2 regions of the Streptomyces sp. NPDC001568 genome follow, and region 1 is predicted to be linked to the other one. Evidence: predicted binding sites of a transcription regulator. Region 1 holds the regulator's gene; the other holds the start of a gene.
The links. The regulator HrcA, encoded in region 1, represses chaperone genes, less so after heat shock. The targets are predictions, from matches to a motif close to TTNGCACTCNGNNNNNCNGAGTGCNAA.
Positions count from the first base shown of each region.

Region 2: groES (co-chaperone GroES) is a predicted target of HrcA. The motif match lies at 3,641-3,667, and genes of this name have one in related genera.

Region 1 covers NZ_JBIAVF010000007.1:164,529-176,421, reverse strand. Annotated here, with positions in the region: gene ACFY0I_RS15075 (PhoH family protein) at 1-778, opposite strand, end outside; gene ACFY0I_RS15070 (PfkB family carbohydrate kinase) at 918-2,003, opposite strand; gene ACFY0I_RS15065 (ribonuclease Z) at 2,230-3,135, opposite strand; gene ACFY0I_RS15060 (histidine triad nucleotide-binding protein) at 3,139-3,498, opposite strand; gene ACFY0I_RS15055 (16S rRNA (uracil(1498)-N(3))-methyltransferase) at 3,615-4,358, opposite strand; gene ACFY0I_RS15050 (nitronate monooxygenase) at 4,355-5,446, opposite strand; gene dnaJ (molecular chaperone DnaJ) at 5,602-6,738, opposite strand; gene hrcA (heat-inducible transcriptional repressor HrcA) at 6,739-7,755, opposite strand; gene ACFY0I_RS15035 (MBL fold metallo-hydrolase) at 7,948-8,679, shown strand; gene ACFY0I_RS15030 (DUF3097 domain-containing protein) at 8,708-9,508, shown strand; gene hemW (radical SAM family heme chaperone HemW) at 9,539-10,771, opposite strand; gene ACFY0I_RS15020 (AMP-dependent synthetase/ligase) at 10,874-11,893, opposite strand, start outside.
Region 2 covers NZ_JBIAVF010000001.1:99,939-111,831, forward strand. Annotated here, with positions in the region: gene ACFY0I_RS00560 (LCP family protein) at 1-735, opposite strand, end outside; gene ACFY0I_RS00565 (sensor histidine kinase) at 889-2,301, opposite strand; gene ACFY0I_RS00570 (response regulator transcription factor) at 2,294-2,974, opposite strand; gene ACFY0I_RS00575 (hypothetical protein) at 3,009-3,506, opposite strand; gene groES (co-chaperone GroES) at 3,811-4,119, shown strand; gene groL (chaperonin GroEL) at 4,252-5,880, shown strand; gene ACFY0I_RS00590 (ester cyclase) at 5,948-6,661, opposite strand; gene ACFY0I_RS00595 (SDR family NAD(P)-dependent oxidoreductase) at 6,756-7,529, opposite strand; gene ACFY0I_RS00600 (LysR family transcriptional regulator) at 7,712-8,611, shown strand; gene ACFY0I_RS00605 (WhiB family transcriptional regulator) at 8,734-9,060, opposite strand; gene ACFY0I_RS00610 (response regulator transcription factor) at 9,440-10,051, shown strand; gene ACFY0I_RS00615 (sigma-70 family RNA polymerase sigma factor) at 10,445-11,074, shown strand; gene guaB (IMP dehydrogenase) at 11,248-11,893, shown strand, end outside.

The sequences.
Region 1 (11,893 bases):
GCTCGGTGGTGGTGTTCTGCGCCTCGTCGAGGACGACGAAGGCCTCGTTCAAGGTGCGACCCCTCATGTAGGCCAGCGGCGCCACCTCGATCGTTCCGGCCGCCATCAGGCGGGGGATGGAGTCCGGGTCGATCATGTCGTGCAGGGCGTCGTAGAGCGGCCGCAGGTACGGGTCGATCTTGTCGAACAGGGTGCCGGGCAGGAAGCCGAGGCGTTCACCGGCCTCGACGGCGGGGCGGGTCAGGATGATCCGGCTGACCTGCTTGGACTGCAGGGCCTGGACCGCCTTCGCCATGGCGAGGTAGGTCTTGCCGGTACCGGCGGGGCCGATGCCGAAGACGATCGTGTTCTTGTCGATCGCGTCGACGTACCGCTTCTGGTTGAGCGTCTTGGGGCGGATCGTGCGGCCGCGACTGGAGAGGATGTTCTGCGTGAGCACCTCGGCGGGGGTCTCGGCCTCGCCGCCTCCCGAGCCGTTCGCCTGGAGCATGGCGATCGAGCGTTCCACTGCGTCCTCCGTCATCGGCTGCCCGGTGCGGAGCACCAGCATCATCTCGTCGAACAGGCGCTGGATGAGGGCGACTTCCGCCGCTTCACCGATCGCGCTGACCTGATTGCCCCGAACGTGGATGTCGGCCTTCGGGAAAGCCCTCTCGATCACGCGCAGCAGGGCGTCGCCGGAACCGAGCACCGTCACCATGGGGTGGCTGGCCGGAACCGTGAAGTGGGCGCGCGCCTGACCCGGCGCGGGGGTGTGGCCTGTCGGTGTCTGAGTCATGGGCCGGCACTGTGGCCTGCGCATACCTCCCACTGAAGGGTCGCGCGGATCGCCGACCTCCGGAGTACCAAGGGTACGTCCACGGCGTCGCTTACCCGAGGGGTTTTCCGGCTGGGCCGCGCCGGGAACGGGCGTACGGTCACACGGGGTGCTTGAAGCCGATCGTCGGGACGGCGCGGCGGCGCGGCGAGGGGGTCGCGCCGGGGGGCACCAGGGCGTCCAGGAAGCCGTACCGCTCCCGCAGCGGCTCCGGGGCCGCGCGCCACCAGTGGGCCACCTCCGGCCAGCCCGGGGCGGAGAGGGAGCCGCCGAACTCCTGGACGGACAGGGCGGCCGTCAGCCCCGCGAAGGCCAGCCGGTCGGCCAGCGGCCACCCGGCCAGGCTGCCGGTGACGAACCCGGCGACGTAGACGTCCCCCGCGCCGGTGGGGTCCAGGGCGTCCACGGCGATCGCGGGCACCTCGGCGGTCTCCCCGGTCCGGGAGTCGACCGCGTACGAACCCTCGGAGCCCATCGTCACCACGGCCACCGGCACCTTCTCGGCGAGCGCCCGGGCGGCGGCGCGCGGACACTCGGTCCGGGTGTAGCGCATCGCCTCGCCGGCGTTGGGGAGGAAGGCCTCGCAGTGCTCCAGGTCGGTGAGGGCGCCCAGGTCCCAGCGCCCGGTCTCGTCCCAACCCACGTCCGCGAAGATCCGCGAGCCGCGCCGGGCGGCCTCGGCGATCCACGCCTCCCCCGGCCCGGCGGCCAGCGAGGCCACGGCTGCCCGGGCCTTCGGGGGGCAGCGCGGGACGGCCCCGGGGCCGGCGGGGGGCGGGGCCTCGTGGCCGTGGGAGACCATCGTGCGCTCGCCCTCGTAGGCCATCGAGACGGTGACGGGGCTGTGCCAGCCGGGGATGGTCCGCGACATGGCCAGGTCGATGCCCTCGCCCTGTTCGAGCGCGTCCCAGCAGTACTCGCCGTAGTGGTCGTCGCCGAAGGCGGCGGCGAGGGAGGTCCGCAGTCCCAGCCGGGCCAGCGCGGTGGCCATGTTGGCGACGCCGCCGGGGCTGGAGCCCATGCCGCGCGCCCAGGACTCCGTACCGCGCACCGGGGCGGAGTCGAGGCCGGTGAAGATGATGTCGAGGAAGACGGTGCCGGTGAGGAAGACGTCGCAGCCCGGTTCGTGGGGATCGCGGAGCGGACCCAGCGGGTCCAGCTTGTCCAGCTTTCCCTGCGGGCTGATGAGGCTGTCCCGACTGGTCACGGTGTACTCCCCGGTGCGCGAAGGTCTGTGGAGCTCCTTGGAGCCCCGTGAAGCGAAGTGTCGTTTCTTCTCGTGGTTTCACGGTGCGGAGCCGGGGTGAGCGCCGGCGCCGGCCGGCCCGGCAGAACCGAAACCAGTGTGACGCACCTCACCACCGGATCGCCGCTCTCCCGCCACACGTGCCCCCGGCGGCCCGGCCGACCCGTCAGGGACGCTTGGGCACCGCCACCGTGACCAGGTCCGCCGCGACCGTCAGCTCGCCCTCGAACCCCGCCGCCCGCGCCTCACGCTCGAAGGCCGAGGGGTCGGAGTACCGCTGCGAGAAATGCGTCAGGACCAGGTGCCGGACGCCCGCGTCCCGCGCCACCCGCGCCGCCTGACCCGCGGTGAGGTGGCCGTGGTCGGTGGCGAGCCGTTCGTCGGCCTCCAGGAACGTCGACTCGATCACCAGCATGTCGCAGCCCTGCGCCAGCTCGTCCACCCCGGAGCACAGACGGGTGTCCATGACGAAGGCGAACCGCTGACCGGCCCGGTGCTCGCTGACGTCGTCGAGACCGACCCCGCCCAGCTGCCCCTCGCGCTGGATCCGCCCTACGTCCGGCCCCTTGATCCCGTGCCGCGCGAGGAGCTCCGGCACCATCCGGCGCCCGTCCGGCTCGGTGATCCGGTAGCCGAAGGACTCGACGGGGTGCGAGAGCAGCCGCGCTTCCAGGACGTACGAGGGCCCCTGCGCGAGCACCCCGTCCCGCGACACCGGCTCCTCGGCGAGCGCCACCGTCTCCCGGTAGGCCGTCGCGTACCGGAGCCGGTCGAAGAACTTCTGCCCGGAGGCCGGGTAGTGCGCGGTGACCGGGTGCGGGACCTGGTCCAGGTTGATGCGCTGGATCACCCCGGCCAGGCCGAGGCTGTGGTCACCGTGGAAGTGCGTGACGCAGATCCGGTTGATGTCGTGCGCGGCGACCCCGGCGCGCAGCATCTGTCGCTGCGTGCCCTCGCCCGGGTCGAAGAGGATGCCCTCGCCGTCCCAGCGCAGCAGGTAGCCGTTGTGGTTGCGGTGCCGGGTGGGGACCTGGCTGGCGGTGCCGAGCACCACGAATTCACGTACGGACACGGTTTATCCCGGGGGCCATTCGAGGCCGCGGCCACCGAGCACGTGGGCGTGCGCGTGGAAGACGGTCTGGCCGGCGCCGGCGCCCGTGTTGAGGACGATCCGGTAGCCGTGCTCCTCGATCTTCTCGTCGGCGGCGACCCGGCCGGCCTCGGCCAGCACGTCCGCGGCGAGGGCCGGCTCGGCGGCCGCGAGGGAGGCCGCGTCGGGGTAGTGCGCCTTGGGGATGACCAGGACGTGGGTCGGTGCCTGCGGGTTGATGTCCCGGAAGGCGATGGTCGTCCCGGTCTCCCGGACCACGGTCGCCGGTACGGCGCCCGCGACGATCTTGCAGAACAGGCAGTCCGCCTGCGGTTCCCCGGCCATTGCTGCGCCTCCCGTGACGTTGATCGGTCCGGGCATCGTAACCGCCCCCGGCTCCGCGAACGGCTCGGTCCGCCGGAGATCCGCCGGAGCCCGCCCGCCCCTCGAGGCGTTGCGGATCAGGACCAGCGGCCGGTGCGCGCCAGCAGGACGGCGGTCGCGGCCGTGCCGGCGGTGGAGGTGCGCAGGACGCTGCGGCCCAGCCGGTGGGGCCGGGCGCCGGCCTGCGCGAACGCGGCCAGTTCCTCGGGCGAGACGCCGCCCTCGGGGCCGACGACCAGGACGACGGAGCCCGATTCCGGCAGCGGGACCGTGGCGAGGGCGTCCGAGGCGGCGTCGCGGTCCTCGTGGAGCACCATGGCCAGGTCGGCCTCGGCGAGCAGCGCGGCGACCTGCTTCGTGGACAGCGCCTCGGCGACCTCGGGGAAACGGACGCGGCGGGACTGCTTGCCGGATTCCCGGGCGGTGGCCCGCCACTTGGCCAGGGACTTGGCGCCGCGGTCGCCGCGCCACTGCGTGATGCAGCGCGAGGCCTGCCAGGGGACGATCGCGTCGACGCCGGTCTCGGTCATCGTCTCGACGGCGACCTCGCCCCGGTCGCCCTTGGGCAGGGCCTGGACCACGGTGATGCGGACGGCCGGTTCGGCCTCCTCGGACACCTCGGCGACGGAGACGACGAGCCGGTCCTTGCCCTCGGCGGACTTCACGACGGCCTCGGCCCAGCGGCCCCGGCCGTCGGTGAGGACGAGCTCCTCGCCCGGGTTCAGCCGCTTGACGGACACGGCGTGCCGGCCCTCGGGGCCGTCCAGCACGAACTCGGGCCCCGTGGGGACCTCTTCGACCACGAACACGGGGGCCGTCATGACGCTCTCCTCATGTGCAACATCTTCAACGTGCTCTGTGCCTCGACCAGTTCGGCCGCCAGCAGCTCCACCAGGTCCCCGGCCGGCATCGTCCGCGCCAGCCGGTGCCCCTGCCCGGCCCACAGGGACATGCCCTGCGGGTCGCCGGCGGCCGCGGCCGCCTTGCGCAGCCCCGAGGTCATGTGGTGGACCTGCGGGTAGGCGGCCGGGGCGTACGGTCCGTGCTCGCGCATGAACCGGTTGACGAGGCCCCGGGCGGGGCGGCCCGAGAACGCCCGGGTGAGTTCCGTGTGGGCGAACAGGGGGTCCGTCAGGGCCTTCTTGTGCAGCGGGTGCGCGCCCGACTCGGGACAGGCGAGGAAGGCGGTGCCGAGCTGCGCCGCCTCCGCGCCCGCGGCGAGGAGCGCGGCGATCTGCGCGCCGCGCATGAGGCCGCCCGAGGCGATGAGGGGCAGGGTGACCGCCTCCCGCACCTGGGCGACCAGGGCGAGCAGGCCCACGCCGGCGGTGCCGTCGATCTGCGGATCGTCGCGGTAGGTGCCCTGGTGGCCGCCGGCCTCGACGCCCTGGACGCAGAGGGCGTCGGCGCCGGCTTCCTGCGCGGCGCGGGCCTCGTCGACGCAGGTGACGGTGACGATCCCGTAGGTGCCGGCCTTGCGCAGCCGGGTGAACACGGCGGGCGCGGGACAGCCGAAGGTGAAGGAGACGACGGGGACGGGGTCGTCGAGGAGGATCGCGAGTTTGGCGTCGTAGCCGTCGTCGCAGGTCCCGATGATGTCCTCCTCGGCGAGGGAGACCTCGTACCAGCTGGCCTCGCCGGCGAGCTGTCCGCGGTAGGCCTCGACGGCGGCCGGGTCGACGTAGCCGTTCTGCGGCATGAAGAGGTTCACGCCGAAGGGGCGCCGGGTGAGCCCGCGCGTCTGCTTGATCTCCTGGTACATGCCGTCGGCGGTCTTGTAGCCACCGGCGAGGAATCCCAGCCCGCCGGCCTCGCACACGGCGGCGGCCAGGGGCGGGCAGGAGGCGCCGCCCGCCATGGGAGCCTGCACGATCGGGTACGGGGAGAGACCGTTCGGTGCGGAGGACATGGACTGCATCGTGCCACGTCCCGACCACCGGACCGAATCACGGCATTCGCCTGGCATAGTCCGCTTCCCGCAAGGCCCGTACGGGTTGTGCGGCAACGCGCGGGAGCCCGGTCCGGGTGACCCGGGCCGGGCTCCTGCGTGCTGTCGCGGGCCGCTCAGCGGCCGTTGAACGCGTCCTTCAGGCGGCTGAACAGGCCCTGCTGGCCGGGCGCGAACTGGCCCGTGGGCCGCTCCTCGCCGCGCAGCTTCGCCAGCTGGCGCAGCAGGTCCTCCTGCTGGGCGTCCAACTTGCTCGGGGTGGTCACCTCGACGTGGACGATCAGGTCGCCGCGGCCGCCGCCGCGCAGGTGCGTGACGCCGCGCCCGTGCAGCGGGATCGACTGGCCGGACTGGGTGCCGGGCCGGATGTCGATCTCCTCCATGCCGTCCAAGGTCTCCAGCGGGCACTTGGTGCCCAGGGAGGCCGCGGTCATCGGGATGGTGACCGTGCAGTGCAGGTCGTCGCCGCGCCGCTGGAAGGTCGGGTGGGGCAGCTCGTGGATCTCCACGTAGAGGTCACCGGCGGGGCCGCCGCCGGGGCCGACCTCGCCCTCGCCCGCGAGCTGGATCCGGGTGCCGTTCTCGACACCGGCGGGGATCTTGACCGTCAGGTTGCGGCGGGAACGGACCCGGCCGTCGCCCGCGCACTCGGTGCACGGGGTGGGGACCACGGTGCCGAAGCCCTGGCACTGGGGGCAGGGCCGCGAGGTCATGACCTGGCCCAGGAAGGACCGGGTGACCTGCGAGACCTCGCCGCGACCGCGGCACATGTCGCACGTCTGCGCGGAGGTGCCGGGTGCGGCGCCCTCACCGGAGCAGGTGGTGCAGACGATGGCCGTGTCGACCTGGATGGGCTTGGTCGTCCCGAAGGCCGCCTCGTCCAGTTCCAGGTCCAGGCGGATCATGGCGTCCTGGCCCCGGCGGGTCCGCGAGCGCGGTCCGCGCTGCTGGGACTGGCCGAAGAAGGCGTCCATGATGTCCGAGAAGTTGCCGAAGCCACCGGCTCCGAAGCCACCCGCGCCGCCACCGCCGCCGGCGGACAGGGGGTCACCGCCGAGGTCGTGGACCTGCTTCTTCTGCGGGTCCGAGAGGACCTCGTAGGCGGCGTTGATCTCCTTGAAGCGCTCTTGCGTCTTGGGATCGGGATTGACGTCCGGGTGCAGCTCGCGCGCGAGCCGCCGGAACGCCTTCTTGATCTCGTCCTGCGATGCGTCGCGGCGCACGCCGAGTACGGCGTAGTAGTCCGTGGCCACTTACGACTCCGCCAGGATCTGTCCGACGTAACGTGCCACTGCGCGTACCGCTCCCATCGTTCCGGGGTAGTCCATGCGGGTCGGTCCGACCACGCCGAGTTTGGCGACTGCCTCGCCGCCCGAACCGTAGCCGACGGAGACGACCGACGTGGAGTTGAGCCCCTCGTAGGCGTTCTCGTGACCGATCCGTACCGCCATCCCCGACTCCCCTGCCTCACCCAGCAGCTTGAGCAGCACGACGTGCTCCTCCAGCGCTTCGAGCACCGGCCTGATCGTCAAGGGAAAATCATGTCCGAAGCGGGTGAGGTTGGCGGTGCCGCCGATCATCAGCCGCTCCTCCGCCTCCTCCTCCAGCGTTTCGAGGAGGGTGTCGAGGACGGCCTTGACCGTCACCCGGTCCTCGGTCTCGAACGACTCCGGAAGGTCCTGCACGAGCTGCGGCACGTCGGTGAACCGACGGCCGACGACCCGGCTGTTCAGCCGCGCCCGCAGGTCGGCCAGGGAGGCCTCCCCGAAGGGCGTCTGGCAGTCCACGAGCCGCTGCTCGACCCGCCCGGTGTCCGTGATCAGCACGAGCATCAGCCGGGCCGGGGCCAGGGAGAGCAGCTCGACGTGCCGGACGGTGGAGCGGGTCAGGGACGGGTACTGGACGACGGCGACCTGGCGGGTGAGCTGCGCCAGGAGGCGCACCGTGCGTCCCACCACGTCGTCGAGGTCGACGGCCCCGTCGAGGAAGTTCTGGATGGCCCTGCGCTCGGGCGTCGACAGCGGTTTGACCCCCGCCAGTTTGTCGACGAAGAGGCGGTAGCCCTTGTCCGTGGGGATCCGGCCGGCGCTGGTGTGGGGTTGGGCGATGTAGCCCTCCTCCTCCAGCACGGCCATGTCGTTGCGCACGGTCGCCGGGGAGACGCCGAGGCGGTGCCGCTCGGTGAGCGCCTTGGAACCGACCGGTTCCTCCGTCCCGACGTAGTCCTGGACGATGGCGCGCAGTACTTCGAGCCTGCGTTCACTGAGCATCGCGCACACCTCCGGATGCGGTCGTATCGGTCGGTCCCGGTCGGGCTACGGTCGATCTGCGGCCCGACTTCGGTCCGGCTCGATCGACCGTTGTTGGCACTCCGAGCGTGCGAGTGCCAGAGAACCCCCGGTCAGTGTACGGCCGGGTGGTACGAGCGGGGCAAGGGCGGCCCGTCAGGGTAGCGTCGCGCCATGGACGTACGTTGGGAAGAGGCGGGCTGGGAACGGCTCACCGGACGGGCCGGCCGTCGCCGCCTTCCGGTGTGGGACTGCACGGTGGGACTGGTGGTGGGGGACGATTCGGTCCTCCTGATCGACCCGGGTTCCTCGGTGCGGGAGGGCGCCGGGGTGCGCGCCGAGGCGGAGCGTCTGACGGGGCGCCGCGTGACCCATATCGCATTCACACACGGACATTTCGACCACGTCATGGGCGCGCCGGCCTTCCCGGAGGCCGAGGTCTTCGGCGCGGTCGGCCTGGAGCGGCTGCTGGCCCCCGCCAGGGGCCGCGAGGAACTGCGGGCGAGCGCGGTCCGCAACGGGCTGGCCGAGGACGAGGCCGCCGAGGCCGCGGAGCTCCTGCGGGCGCCGCGGCACCTGGTGTCGGGCGAGTGGACGCTGGAGCTGGGCGGGGTGCAGGTGCTGCTGGCCAATCTGGGGCCCGCGCACTCGCAGTACGACCTGACCGTCTTCGTGCCGGGCGAGCGCGAGGTGGTCTTCTGCGGTGACCTCGTCGAGGAGTCGGGCGAACCCCAGGCGGGCGGCGACGCGGTTCCCGGGCAGTGGCCGGCCGCCCTGGACCGGCTGCTGTCGCTCGGCGGGGACGACGCCGTGTACGTGCCGGGTCACGGAGCGCTGGTCACGGCCGACTTCGTACGTGAGCAACGCGCCACACTGGCGGCCAGGTTCGGCGTGTCGGAGGCGTGATCGGCGCGGCTCTCCTACGCTCGGCCGGATGCGCGAGTACTCCCCCGACCTGACCCCGCAGTGGAAGCGTCCCCGGGCGGTGCCCCAGGTGCCGGCGGATCCCGGCCTGGTCGTCGAGGTGGCCGGCGGCGACTTCTGCGGCGCGGTCGTCGAGTGCGAGGCCGGCGCCGTGACCCTGGAGGACCGCTTCGGCAAGCGCCGGGCCTTCCCCCTGGAGCCGGCCGGCTTCCTGCTGGAGGGCGCCCCCGTGACCCTGGTCCGCGCCTCGCGGGCGCCGGCCGCGCCCGCCCGTACGGCGTCGGGTTCGGTGGCCGTCCCGGGGGCCCGGGCCCGGGTGGCCCGCGCGGGGCGGATCTACGTCGAGGGGCGGCACGACGCGGAGCTCGTGGAGCGGGTCTGGGGCGACGACCTGCGCATCGAGGGCGTGGTCGTGGAGTACCTGGAGGGCGTCGACGACCTGCCCGCCGTGGTGGCGGAGTTCGCCCCGGCTCCGGACGCCCGCCTGGGCGTCCTGGTGGACCACCTGGTTCCGGGCTCGAAGGAGTCCCGGATCGCCGCGGCGGTGACCGGCGCGGACGTGCTGGTCGTGGGCCACCCGTACGTGGACGTCTGGCAGGCCGTGAAGCCGTCCGCGCTGGGCATCGCGGCCTGGCCCGTGGTGCCGCGCGGCCAGGACTGGAAGACGGGCGTCTGCCGCGCCCTGGGCTGGCCGGAGAACACCGGGGCCGCGTGGCAGCACATCCTGTCGCGCGTCACCTCGTACCGGGACCTGGAGCCGGCCCTGCTGGGACGCGTCGAGGAACTGATCGACTTCGTCACGGCGCCCTGAGGCCCCGGGCGACGGGGCCGGGCGGCCGTCCTAGTCGACCAGGTCCCGGACCACCGCGTCGGCCAGCAGCCGCCCGCGCAGGGTCAGCACCGCCCGGCCGGCCGCGTACGGGTCCGGCTCCAGCAGGCCGTCGGACAGGGCCCGGCCGGCCGCCGCGAGCCCGGCCGGGGCGAGCAGCGACAGCGGGACGCCGTCCACGAGGCGCAGCTCCAGCAGGATCCGCTCCACCCGGCGGTCCTCCGCCGAGAGGAGTTCGCGCCCCGCGCCCGGGGAGCGGCCCTCGGCGAGGGCGGCCGCGTAGGCGCCGGGGTGCTTGACGTTCCACCAGCGGACCCCGCCGACGTGCGAGTGGGCGCCCGGTCCGGCGCCCCACCAGTCGGCGCCGCGCCAGTACAGCTCGTTGTGCAGGCAGCGGCCCGCCTCCGAGGTGGCCCAGTTCGACACCTCGTACCAGGAGTAGCCCGCGTCGGCCATCACCGAGTCCGCGATCAGGTACCGGTCGGCGTGGACGTCGTCGTCGGTCATGGGGACCTCGCCGCGACGGATGCGGCGGGCCAGCTGGGTGCCCTCCTCGACGATCAGGGCGTAGGCGCTGACGTGGTCGGGCCCGGCGCCCAGCGCGGCCTCCAGGGAGGCCCGCCAATCGTCGTCGGACTCCCCGGGCGTGCCGTAGATCAGGTCCAGGTTGACGTGCTCGAAGCCGGCTTCCCGGGCTTCGGCCACGCACGCCTCGGGCCGCCCCGGCGTATGGGTGCGGTCGAGGACCTTCAGGACGTGCTGCTTGGCGCTCTGCATGCCGAAGGAGATCCGGTTGAAGCCGCCGGCCCGCAGTTCGGCGAGGTAGGCGGGGTTCACCGATTCGGGATTGGCCTCGGTGGTGATCTCCGCGTCCTCGGCCAGGCCGAACTCGTCGCGGATCGCCGCGAGCATCCGTACGAGGTCGCCGGCGGGCAGCAGCGTGGGCGTGCCGCCGCCCACGAAGACGGTGCGCACGGCGCGCGGGTCGTCGCCGAGCACCTTGCGCGCGAGGCGGACCTCGTCGATCAGGGTGTCGGCGTAGTTCTCCCGGGAGGCGAGCACGCCGCCGGTGCCCCGCAGCTCGGTGGCCGTGTAGGTGTTGAAGTCGCAGTACCCGCAGCGGGTGGCGCAGTACGGGACGTGCAGGTAGAACCCGAGCGGCCGGTCCCCCGCACCCACGAGGGCGTGCGACGGCAGCGAGCCGTCTTCGGGCATGGGTTCACCGTCGGGCAGTGCGGAAGGCATGCCCCCATTGTCCCGCACCCGCCGCCCCGGGCGGTCCGCCCGCGGCGGGGCGCCGGGGAACCCGCCCGCGAGGTGGCCGCGGGCGGGTGCGGGCGGCCGGTGTCAGGCCTCGCGCGAGCCCTCGTACATCTCCTCGATGAGGTACTTGAACTCGCGCTCGACGACCGGGCGCTTCAGCTTGAGGCTGGGCGTGAGGTCGCCGTGCTCGACGTCCAGGTCACGGGGCAGCAGCCGGAACTTCTTGACCGTCTGCCACCGCTGGAGGCCCTCGTTCAGGGTCTGGACGTACGTCTCGATGAGGCGGGCGGTCTCCGGCGCGGCCAGGACCTGCCCGTACGTCCTGCCCTCCAGGCCGTTGTCGGCGGCCCAGGCCAGGATCGAGGGCTCGTCGAGGGCGATCAGCGCGGTGCAGAAGTTCCGGTCGGCGCCGTGCACGACGATGCTGGAGACGTAGGGGCAGATGCCCTTGAACTGGCCCTCAATCTCCGCGGGGGCGACGTACTTGCCGCCCGAGGTCTTGATCAGGTCCTTCTTGCGGTCGGTGATGCGCAGGTAGCCGTCGGGCGAGAGTTCCCCGATGTCACCGGTGTGCAGCCAGCCGTCGGACTCCAGGACCTCGGCGGTCTTGTCGGGCTGCTGGTGGTAGCCCTGCATGATGCCGGGGCCGCGCAGCATGACCTCGCCGTCGTCGGCGATGCGGACCTCGGTGCCGGGGAGCGGCTTGCCGACGGTGCCGGTGCGGTAGGCCTCGCCGGGGTTGACGAAGGAGGCCGCGCTGGACTCCGTCAGGCCGTAGCCCTCCAGGATGTGGATGCCGGCGCCGGAGAAGAAGTAGCCGATCTCGGGGGCGAGGGCGGAGGCCCCGGAGACGGCGGCGCGGAGGTTGCCGCCGAAGGCCTCGCGGAGCTTCGAGTAGACGAGCGCGTCGGCGATCTTGTGCTGGGTGTTGAGGCCGAAGGGGGCGCTCGCCCGGCCGGTGCGGCGGAAGTTGTCCTGGGTGACCTTGGCGTACTCGCGGGAGACGCCGGCCGCCCACTGGAAGATCTTGTACTTGGCACCGCCGCCCGCCCGGGCCTTGGCCGCGACACCGTTGTAGACCTTCTCGAAGATGCGCGGGACGGC
Region 2 (11,893 bases), on a different contig from region 1:
GCGTACGAAGGCCAGTGACTGCCGGCCGTCCAGTTGCTGCCGGCCCGCCGGGAAGTCCGCCCCCGACCAACGGTCCTTGACCGGCTTGTTCAGGCACACCGGGACCCCGTCCAGGGCGTCCGCGAGGTGGTAGAACCCGGCCAGGTTCAGTTCCGCGAAGTGATCGACCGGCACGCCCAGGAAGTTCCGTACGGTGTCGATCTGCGCCCGGCGCCCCGCCTCGCGGCCCTCCTGCTCCAGCTGTCGCCGGTCCTTGACGCCCTGCGCCGACAGCTGGTCCTCCTTGGCGGCCTTCGCCAGCCCGTACGCCTTCTTGATCTTGTCCTGGCCGTGGCCGGGTATCGCGACGAAGTCGTCGCGGGGGATCGAGAAGGCCTTCGCCCCGCTGCCGTCGGCGGGCACGTGCAGCAGGATCATGGTGTTCGCGTTGTAGCCGCCGATGTCGGAACTGCCCGCGTGCAGCTTGTCGAGCACCTCGTCCGGCAGCGGGTCGCCGTTCTGGTCGCGCCGGCTGTCCAGCCCCATGAGCAGGACGTTCACGTCCCCGTGCGCCGACTTCTCGGCGCCCTCCAGGGCCTTGGAGCTGCCGATGCTCGACACCAGGTCCCGGTAGACGTACCAGGCGGTGCCGCCCGCCACCGCCGTCAGCACGCAGCCGGTGATCAGCAGCGTGCGGCCGATCCGGCGCGGCGAGGGCCTGCGGCGGCGGCTGGTCTTCCTCCGTTGCGCGCTCATGCCCACCGATGCTGACGCACGCCCGCTGAAGGAATCCTGAGGGCGGCGACCACCGGCCGGCACAGTCGCCCGCGACAGCCGTCCACGACAACCGCCCGCGACAACCGGCCGGGACAACCGGCCGGGACAACCGGCCGGGACAACCGGCCGGGATCAGCCGCCCGCCTCCGGGCCGGCCCTCGCCCCCGCCCCCGGGATCCGCAGTCGGAGCCGCGCGCCCCCGTCGCGCGCGGGGAGGGCGCGTACGTCGCCGCCGTGCGCCCGGGCGATCTCCCGGGTGATGGCCAGGCCCAGGCCGGTTCCGCCGGCGGCCCGGCCCCGGTCGGCGTCCAGCCGGACGAACCGCTCGAAGACGCGGGACCGGTCCGCGTCCGGGATGCCCGGACCGTCGTCCAGCACCTCCAGCTCCGCCCAGTCGCCGCAGGTCCGCGCCCGTACGACGACCCCGCCGGCGGCATGGCGCAGGGCGTTGTCCACCAGGTTCGCCAGGGCCCGTTCCAGCCGGGCCGGATCCCCGTACGCCGCCACGGGCGCGGCTGCCTCCAGCCGCAGCGGGACCCGGGGCGCGGGCCGGCGGGCCGCGTCCTCGGCGGCCAGCAGGGCGAGGTCGACGGGCTCGGGGCGCGGCGCCGGGCCGCCGTCGAGGCGGGCGAGCAGCAGCAGATCGGCGGCGATCCGCTGGAGCCGTTCGGTGTCGGCCAGCGCGGCGGCCACCGATGCCCGGTCGGGCCGCTCCATGGCCAGCGCCACCTCCAGCCGGGAGCGGACGGCGGCGAGCGGGTTGCGCAGCTCGTGGGAGGCGTCGGCGGTGAACTGCCGCTGCCGCGCGTCGGAGCGTTCCAGCCGGTCGAGGGTGTCGTTGACGGTCCGGGCCAGCCGGGCGATCTCGTCCGCGCCGCCCGGGTCGGGCACCCGCCGGTCCAGCTCGCTCGCGGTGACGGTGGCCAGCCCGGTACGGATCGCGGTGACGGGGCGCAGGGCGTGGCCGGTGACCCACCAGGCCAGGGCTGCGGCGAAGGCGACGAGCGGGGGCGCGCCGGCGAGCAGGCCGGCGGCGATGGCACGGGTGGCGTCGTCCACGTCGCCGAGCACGGTCATCGCGTACACGGCGTACGGACCACGCTCCCCGACAGCCCCGACAGCCCCGCCGCCGCCCGCCGCCCCCGGCGTCGCGACCACCACCACCGCGCGGCGCTGGCCGTCGGGGTGGGCCGGGGGCAGGACCGTCGAGCGGGAGTCGTCGCCGGGGCCGGGGCCGGGCAGGAGCGCGCCGAAGTCCGGGGCGTCCCGGGGGTCGCCGCTCGCGGCGACCGTCCGCCCGGCCGCGTCCCGGACCAGGACCAGGTCGACCCCGCCCTCGGGCGCGGGCAACCGCCCGCCGGGGGACAGGGCGCGGGCGTCGAACTGGGCGGCGGCCTTCCGGGCGGCGAGCTCGGTGCGGCCGGTGGTGTTGTCGAGGAGGTTGGCGCGCAGGACGGCGTGCAGCCACAGCCCGCCGACGGCCAGGACCGCGGTCATGGCGAGGGCCGCGGCCAGGGCGGTACGGGCCCGCAGGCTGCTAACCACCGTCGGGCGCCATCCGGTAGCCGGTGCCGTGGACGGTGAGGATGGAGCGGCGGCCGAAGGGCGCGTCGATCTTCTTGCGCAGGGAGGAGACGTACACCTCCACGATGTTCGGATCGATGGCGTGCGGTGCGTCCCAGACCTCGTCGAGGATGTCCTGTTTGGCGACGGCCCGACCGGGCCGTTCCATCAGGCAGGCGAGGACGCCCAGTTCGCGGGCGGTCAGTTCGATGTCCCGGGTGCCGCGCCGGCAGCGCCGGTCCTGCGGGTCGAGGACGAGGTCCCCGACCCGGAGCACGGTGGGTTCGGGGGAGGCGGCCCGCCGGGCGAGGGCCCGCAGGCGGGCGCCGAGCACGACGAAGGAGAACGGTTTGGTCAGGTAGTCGTCGGCGCCGGCGTCGAGCCCCTCGGCCTCGTCGCGTTCCCCGTCCCGGGCCGTCAGCATCAGGACGGGGGTGGGGTCGCCGTGGGCGCGCATCCGGGTGCAGATCTCGTGGCCGCCGAGGCCCGGGAGCATCAGGTCCAGGACCACGACGTCGTACGGCCCGCCGGTGCGGGCCAGGTCGAGGCCGCGGTGCCCGTCGTGGGCCACCTCGACGCGGTGGCCGTCGGCGGACAGGCCCTGCCGGAGGGATTCGGCCAGGTTCTCTTCGTCTTCGACCACCAGGATGCGCACCGCTCAAGCGTCACATACCGGACGTGAATGCCCTTCAGGCCGTGGCCGGCCCGGCCGCGGCGGTGGTACCCGACCCCGCCCGGGAGGCGCGGACGGTGCGCGCGATGGAGCGGACGTTCCAGACGGCGACGGCGAGGCAGAGCAGCCCGGTGGCGCCCGGCAGGACCCAGGCCCGGCGCTCGGCGGAGACGGCCTCGGTGGCGTCGGGCCCGCTGACGACGGCCGCGACGGGGGAGGTCGGCGGGGCGTCGAAGGTGGTGTCCACGGAGACCCGGGCGAGGGAGAAGGATCCGTCCCCGGCGGTGAAGCCGCCGCTGCACATCACGCTGTCGCTGTCGCGGCGGGACTCGTACGGGGTGCAGGACACGGCGGTGAAGGAGCCCTCGACGCCGGTCAGCTGGGTGGTCATCCGGGGGATGACGAAGTAGAGCAGGATCACCGTTCCGGCGATGGAGATGGCGGTCGAGTACAGACGTCCGAAGCCGATGCCGCCCGCCGTGCGGCGCCGCCCTGCCCCCGTTGAGGTGTTCATGATCGCGATCATAGGTGTCCTCGACCTGCGGGGACACGGAAAAAAATCGGGGCCGCGCACCCTCGGGAACGCCTGTGACCAGGCCCCAACACGCCTTCCGGGCGGCCGGATCCGCGCGGCTCGGCCGGCGCGTGTTGGCACTCCGCTTGACCGAGTGCTAATCGCCGGAATAGTGTCGCACCTGGCACTCGCCACTGGTGAGTGCCAACACAGCGACAGGCTGGTCCGGCACCCGCGACGACGGATCGACCTGGTCGCCACCTCAGACAGTTAACCCCGGATCTCCGAAGGGGGAGGTCGGATCGTGACGACCACCAGCTCCAAGGTTGCCATCAAGCCGCTCGAGGACCGCATTGTGGTCCAGCCGCTCGACGCCGAGCAGACCACGGCCTCTGGCCTGGTCATTCCGGACACCGCGAAGGAGAAGCCCCAGGAGGGCGTCGTCCTTGCCGTCGGTCCCGGTCGCTTCGAGGACGGCAACCGTCTTCCGCTCGACGTCACCGTCGGCGACGTCGTCCTGTACTCCAAGTACGGCGGCACCGAAGTGAAGTACAACGGCGAGGAGTACCTCGTCCTCTCGGCTCGCGACGTTCTCGCGATCGTCGAGAAGTAATCACTTCTCCAGTTTTGCTGTGAGCTACGCCCCTGGTCACCCTGCTGATGCCGGGCGGCGAGGGGCGTAGTTCGTTTCCATGCGGTCGCGGTGAGCGGCCGAGGATCGCAACGAGAGGGCGGAACCGCTCCCATGCCGAAGATTCTGAAGTTTGACGAGGACGCCCGTCGCGCCCTCGAGCGCGGCGTCAACAAGCTTGCCGACACGGTCAAGGTGACGATCGGCCCCAAGGGCCGCAACGTCGTCATCGACAAGAAGTTCGGCGCGCCCACCATCACCAACGACGGTGTCACCATCGCCCGCGAGGTCGAGCTGGACGACCCGTACGAGAACCTGGGCGCGCAGCTCGTGAAGGAGGTGGCGACCAAGACCAACGACATCGCGGGTGACGGCACCACCACCGCCACCGTGCTGGCCCAGGCGCTGGTGCGCGAGGGTCTGCGCAACGTCGCCGCGGGTGCTTCCCCGGCCGCCCTGAAGAAGGGCATCGACGCCGCGGTCAAGGCCGTGTCCGAGGAGCTCCTCGCGACCGCCCGCCCGATCGAGGACAAGTCCGACATCGCCGCCGTGGCCGCGCTCTCCGCGCAGGACTCGCAGGTCGGCGAGCTCATCGCCGAGGCGATGGACAAGGTCGGCAAGGACGGTGTCATCACCGTCGAGGAGTCCAACGCCTTCGGCCTGGAGCTCGAGTTCACCGAGGGCATGGCCTTCGACAAGGGCTACCTGTCGCCGTACATGGTGTCCGACCAGGAGCGTATGGAGGCCATCCTCGATGACCCGTACATCCTGATCCACCAGGGCAAGATCTCCTCGATCCAGGACCTGCTGCCGCTGCTGGAGAAGGTCATCCAGGCCGGCGCCTCCAAGCCGCTGCTGATCATCGCCGAGGACGTCGAGGGCGAGGCGCTCTCCACCCTCGTCGTCAACAAGATCCGCGGCACCTTCAACGCGGTCGCCGTCAAGGCCCCCGGCTTCGGCGACCGCCGCAAGGCCATGCTCCAGGACATCGCCACCCTCACCGGTGCGACCGTCATCGCCGAGGAGGTCGGCCTCAAGCTCGACCAGGCCGGTCTGGACATCCTGGGCTCCGCGCGCCGCGTGACCGTCTCCAAGGACGACACGACCATCGTCGACGGCGGCGGCAACTCCGCCGACGTCGCGGGCCGCGTCAACCAGATCAAGGCCGAGATCGAGTCGACCGACTCGGACTGGGACCGCGAGAAGCTGCAGGAGCGCCTGGCGAAGCTCGCCGGTGGCGTCTGCGTCATCAAGGTCGGCGCCGCCACCGAGGTGGAGCTCAAGGAGAAGAAGCACCGCCTCGAGGACGCCATCTCGGCGACCCGCGCCGCGGTCGAGGAGGGCATCGTCTCCGGCGGTGGCTCCGCGCTCGTCCACGCCGTCAAGGTCCTGGAGGGCAACCTCGGCCTGACCGGCGACGAGGGCACCGGCGTCTCCGTCGTGCGCCGCGCCGCCGTCGAGCCGCTGCGCTGGATCGCCGAGAACGCCGGCCTCGAGGGTTACGTCATCACCTCGAAGGTCGCCGAGCTCGACAAGGGCCAGGGCTTCAACGCCGCCACCGGCGAGTACGGCGACCTGGTCAAGGCCGGCGTCATCGACCCGGTCAAGGTCACCCGTTCCGCGCTGGAGAACGCCGCCTCCATCGCCTCGCTGCTGCTCACGACCGAGACCCTGGTCGTCGAGAAGCCGGCCGAGGAAGAGGGCGACGCCGGTCACGGCCACGGTCACGGCCACAGCCACTGATCGCACGCACCGCGCCGAGAAGGCCCCGTCCCGCAGCCGCGGGACGGGGCCTTCCCCGTGTGCGGGTTCAGGACCCGTACGGGGTACCCGATCCGCCCATCTGCCGTTGCAGGGCTCCCGGGTTGTAGTGCCACCACCCCTCGACGATCTCGCCGCCCACGCACCGGAACGTGGTGCTCCCGGACATCTCGTACGTCTTCCCGGTCGGTGCGACCCCCATGAACGGGCCCTTGTCGTGGGTGCCGCGCCAGTTCCACAGCGTGGTGACCAGATCGCCCTCGGCCAGCCGGGCCGTCGGTTCGAAGACCATGTCGAAGGCTCCGCGCCAGGTTTCGATGTCCGACCGCATGCCCTCCCGTCCGATGACGGTGGACTCCTCCTTGCTGATGTCGTGGTCGATGTAGTTCGCCGCGAAGCACTCGTCGAGGACGCTCATGTCCCCGCCCATGACGGCGTCCTGGAACACCCGCTCCACGAGCTGCTTGTTGAGGTGCTCGTCGCGGACCACGTCGAGGTTCATGAACGTCGGCATGCCCTCGCAGAGGGACACCATCTCCTGGAACATGCGCTCGGTCTCGGGGAGGTGGGAGTTCGTCATGGCCTCCTCGTACGAGGAGAACTCCACCATGTCCACGTAGTGGTTCCGCGCCTCCCGGTCCTGACCGAGCATCGCGCGCGTGGCGGTGCGCCGACCGCTGCTCTGCTCCGCCCAGCGGTCGATCAGCGCGTTCATCTCGGCGAACCGTCTGGTCTCGTAGTCGATCACCTGTACGAATGTCATCGCGTCGCCTCCCAGGCCGGATCGGGATACGTCCAGTTTAAGGAGATTTCACCCGTTCGGCGGGTTTATGTGCCGCCCAAACGGGTCGTACGGACTACTGCGGCCCGTACTTGCGCCCCGTGCGCGACGACACCCCGCCGAGCAGCCCGCGCGGCGTCAGCTTCACCACGCCCATGAGCGCCTTGTAGCGCGGGTCCGGGATCGACACGGTCCTGCCGCGGGCCAGGTCGGCCAGCGCCGCGGCCACCAGCTTGTCGGCGTCCAACCACAGCCAGCCGGGGATGTTGTCCGTGCCCATGCCGGCCCGCTCGTGGAACTCGGTCCGCACGAAGCCCGGGCACAGGGCCATCAGCCGCACCCCCGAACCCGCCAGGTCCTTGGCCGCCCCCTGGGTGAACTGCACGACCCAGGCCTTGCTGGCGCCGTAGGTCCCGCGCGGCACGAAGGCCGCCACCGAGGCCACGTTGATGACCCCGCCGCGACCGCGCGAGCGCATCGACGCGGTGGCCGCCGAGGTCAGCCGCAGCACCGCCTCGATGTGCACCTTGATCATGGTCAGCTCGTCGGCCATGGACACTTCGAGGTAGCGCCCCTTGTTGCCGAAACCGGCGTTGTTGACCAGCAGGTCCACCGGGTGCGTACGGTCCTCCAGGCGGGTCTCGACGGCCGCGATGCCTTCCTCGGTGGAGAGGTCCGCGGCCAGTACCTCGGCCTCGATCCCGTGCCGGTCGTGCAGCTCGGTGGCCTGCTCGGCCAGTCGCTCGGTGTCCCGTGCCACCAGCACGAGGTTGTGCCCCTGGGAGGCGAGTCGGCGGGCGAAGGCGGCGCCGATGCCCGCCGTGGATCCCGTAATCAGCGCAGTCGTCATAGGCGCAACCTAGCCGCCCGGGTCAGGGGGTGTCCCGCGGGGCGGGGCCGGTGTTCGGGCCGTCCCGCGATCGGCTACCGACCGTGCCCGCGCGGGGTGGATGCCGCCACGGCCGACCGGGCGTGCCCAAAGCAACACCCCGGTACGGGCGTCGCGGTCAAAGTCGGGCTTATGCTCAAGGGGTGATAGAGGCACGTCATCTCCGGGTCCTGCGCGCCGTCGCCGGGACCGGCTCCTTCTCCGCCGCCGCGCGCGAACTCGGCTGCACCCAGCCCGCCGTCTCCCAGCAGATGAAGGCCCTCGAACAGTCCGCGGGAACTCCGCTGCTGATCCGTACGGGCCGCGAGATGCGCCTGACGCAGGCGGGCGAGGCCCTGGTGCGGCACGCGGCCGGGATCCTGGCCGGACTGACCGCCGCCGAGGAGGAGGTCGCGGCCATCGCGGGCCTGCGCGCCGGCCGGGTCCGCCTCGTGTCCTTCCCCAGCGGCAGCTCCACGTTGGTGCCGACCGCGCTCGCGGCCATGCGCGCCGCGCACCCCGGCACCCGGATCTCGCTGGTCGAGGCCGAACCCCCGCGCTCCGTCGAGATGTTGCGCGAGGGCGACTGCGACCTGGCGCTGGCGTTCCGCTACGGCGCGGCGGCCGGTCCGGCGTCCGAATGGGAGGACCTCGTCGTCACGCCCCTGCTCACCGACCGCCTCGTCGGGCTGGTCCCGGAGGGGCACCGGCTGGCGGGCGCGGAACGGGTGGGCATGGCGGAGCTGGCGGACGAGCCCTGGATCGCGGGCTGTCCGCGCTGCCGCCGGCACCTCGTGGAGGTCTGCGAGGGCGTCGGCTTCACCCCGCGCATCGACTTCGCCACCGACGACTACCCGGCCGTGGTCGGCCTGGTCGGCGCGGGGCTCGGCGTCGCCGTGCTGCCGGAGCTCGCGGTGGAGTCCGTACGGGCCAAGGGCGTCAGCACCCTGGCCGTGGAGCCGGCCGTCGAGCGCGAGGTCGTGGCCCTGACGCTGCCGGACCTCGCGCGGGTGCCGGCCGTGGCGGCGACCCTGGGCGAACTGGCGCGGGCCGCCACGCGCTGACCGTACGGCGGTACGGCCGAACGCGTGACGCCCCGACCCCGGTGGCCCGTCGGACCCGTGGGACGGGTCGACGGATCCGAGGAAACGTTCCTTCGGTTCCTTCGGTCGCTTCGGCGTGCGGGTCAGTGCGGCGCGATCGGTCCGATCGCACTGGATGCCGGGATCAGGCGGTGCCGTGCGCGGCCCATCAGCTCCTCGCGTTCGTCCTCGGTCAGGCCGCCCCACACCCCGTAGGGCTCGCGGACGGCGAGTGCGTGCGCGGCGCATTCCGCACGCACCGGGCATCTCATGCAGACCTCTTTAGCCGAGGCCTCGCGCGCGCTCCTGGCCGCGCCCCGCTCGCCTTCCGGATGGAAGAACAGGGAGCTGTCGACCCCGCGGCAGGCGGCGAGCAGCTGCCAGTCCCACAGGTCGGCGTTCGGTCCGGGGAGGCGGGAGAAATCTGCCATTGGTAGTCCTCTTGGTGCCGGTACTGAGGCGGATACGGTCCATGTCTCCACACCTACTGTCGGAGTAGATGTAAATATGACTCATTGGGAATCTAGCCTCAGACATGTGCCAAACGGAAGGAAAGCCGCCAAATAGGGCATAGCTCCAGATGGAGGACGCCCGGCACGCGCCTCCACCAACGTGATCGCTTCCTCACGTAGGGTGCTGAAGGTGTCCGTCCGACCCGTAACTCTTTCGAGTGACCATCGTTGAGAGTGCGAAGGCGGTTGAACCAAGAAGTTCTCGGACAGGTGTCCGGGGACATCGACCGCACAGGTGACGATACGTACCAGCCTGGAGGCTCAAGGTGACGCGCATCAGCAGCTGCGGAGGGCGGTCATGACATCCGTCCTCGTCTGCGACGATTCCCCGCTTGCCCGAGAGGCGCTCCGTCGCGCGGTTGCCACCGTGCCCGGCGTCGAGCGTGTGACGACGGCGGCCAACGGTGAGGAAGTCCTCCGCCGCTGGGGTGCCGACCGATCCGACCTCATCCTGATGGATGTCCGGATGCCCGGTCTCGGCGGTGTCGAGACGGTCCGCCGGCTCCTCTCGGCCGACCCCGGCGCCCGCATCATCATGCTGACGGTCGCGGAGGACCTGGACGGCGTGGCGCTCGCCGTCGCCGCCGGCGCCCGGGGTTACCTGCACAAGGACGCCTCGCGCGCCGAACTGCGGGCCACGGTCACCCAGGCCCTCGCCGACCCGACCTGGAGGCTGGCCCCGCGCCGGCTGCGCTCGGCGGAGATGGGTGCGGCGCCCACCCTCACCGCACGCGAGATCCAGGTGCTGGAGGGCATGAGCCACGGCCGGTCCAACGCGGAGATCGGGCGCGAGCTCTTCCTCTCCGAGGACACGGTCAAGACCCACGCCCGCCGGTTGTTCAAGAAGCTGGGCGCCTCCGACCGGGCGCACGCCGTGGCGCTCGGGTTCCGCTGGGGCCTCGTCCGCTGACCGAGGGGTCCCGGGGTCGGCCGCCGCGAGCGGTCCCGTCCGCCACCGGCGGACGGGGCGGTACCTCCCGGTAGCCCTTCGGGCGGCGCCCCCGCGGGTGTCCCCCGCGACCGCGGCGCCGCGTGCTGCCCGTGTCCCGCCGAACCCGGTGCACGCCCGGGGATTGGCGGGGCACAATCAAGGGGACGTGTCGCTTCGGGCGCGATGCCGCATGCTTGAGGTGTGCCGCATTCTTGGAGACGTGCAGTCCTCGGGGAAGATCCGGGCCGAGCGGAGGGGAGGGTGCAGGAGATGACTTCCGGCGCACCCGCTCCCAACGCTCCGCATAACGCTTCGACGCACAACACGGACCGCGGTGCCGCGAATCCTCCGACGCCAAGGCACCATGGATTGATGCGCGACGACGAGGCCCTGGGGTCACCCGCGGCCACCGGCCCGAACGGCGCCGCCAAGAGCGGCGGTACCGGGGCCGTCAGCGCGCTCGTGCGGCGGGCCGTCGACGGTGACGAACAGGCCACGCACGACCTGCTGGCCTTCGTGCACCCCCTCGCCATCCGCTACTGCCGCACCCGCCTGTCGAGGCTCCCGGGTGACGCTCGTCACTTCGTGGAGGACCTGGCGCAGGAGGTGTGCGTCGCGGTGCTGATGGCGCTTCCCCGGTACCGGGACACCGGTCGCCCCTTCGAGGCGTTCGTGTTCGCGATCGCCGCGCACAAGGTCGCCGACCTCCAGCGGGCCGCGATGCGTCACCCCGGCAGTACGGCCGTGCCCTCGGACGAGATGCCGGAGCGGCCGGACGACTCGCTCGGGCCCGAGGAGCGCGCCCTGCTCAGCAGTGACGCCGCCTGGGCGAAGAAGCTGCTCGCCAACCTGCCCGAGAACCAGCGCGAGCTGCTCGTCCTGCGGGTCGCCGTCGGGCTGACGGCCGAGGAGACCGGGCAGATGCTCGGGATGTCACCGGGTGCGGTGCGCGTCGCGCAACACCGCGCGCTCAGCAGGCTCAGGGCGCTCGCCGAGCAGTGAGTCCGTTCGGCGGGACGAGCGGGTCCGGCCCGTCGGCTTCGAGTGGCTCGATCTCGTCGATTTCATCGTAGGAAACGACGAAACTTCTGCTTGGTCTTGGTCGTGGAATGAGACGCTGCGGGATCCCGTTAGCATGGACATCCGCGCTGGGCAAGACCATTTGGGAAGGTGTCATGACTGACAGCGGTTCGACTGGAGTACCCGACAAATTCGCCACGCTCGGACTGACCTACGACGACGTGCTGCTGCTGCCGGGCGCGTCGGACATGTCGCCTGACGCGATCGACACCTCTTCCCTGATCTCGCGGAACGTCCGGGTGAACGTCCCGCTGCTGTCGGCCGCCATGGACAAGGTCACCGAGGCCCGCATGGCCATCGCGATGGCCCGCCAGGGTGGCGTCGGCGTCCTGCACCGCAACCTGTCGATCGCCGATCAGGCGAACCAGGTCGACCTGGTCAAGCGCTCCGAGTCCGGCATGGTCACCGACCCGATCACCGTGCACCCGGACGCCACGCTGCGCGAGGCCGACGAACTCTGCGCCAAGTTCCGGATCTCCGGCGTCCCGGTCACCGACCCGGCGGGCAAGCTGCTGGGCATCGTCACCAACCGCGACATGGCCTTCGAGTCGGACCGCAGCCGTCAGGTGCGCGAGGTCATGACCCCGATGCCGCTGGTCACCGGCAAGGTCGGCATCTCCGGCGTCGACGCCATGGAGCTGCTGCGCCGCCACAAGATCGAGAAGCTTCCGCTGGTCGACGACGCGGGCACCCTCAAGGGCCTCATCACGGTCAAGGACTTCGTCAAGGCCGAGAAGTACC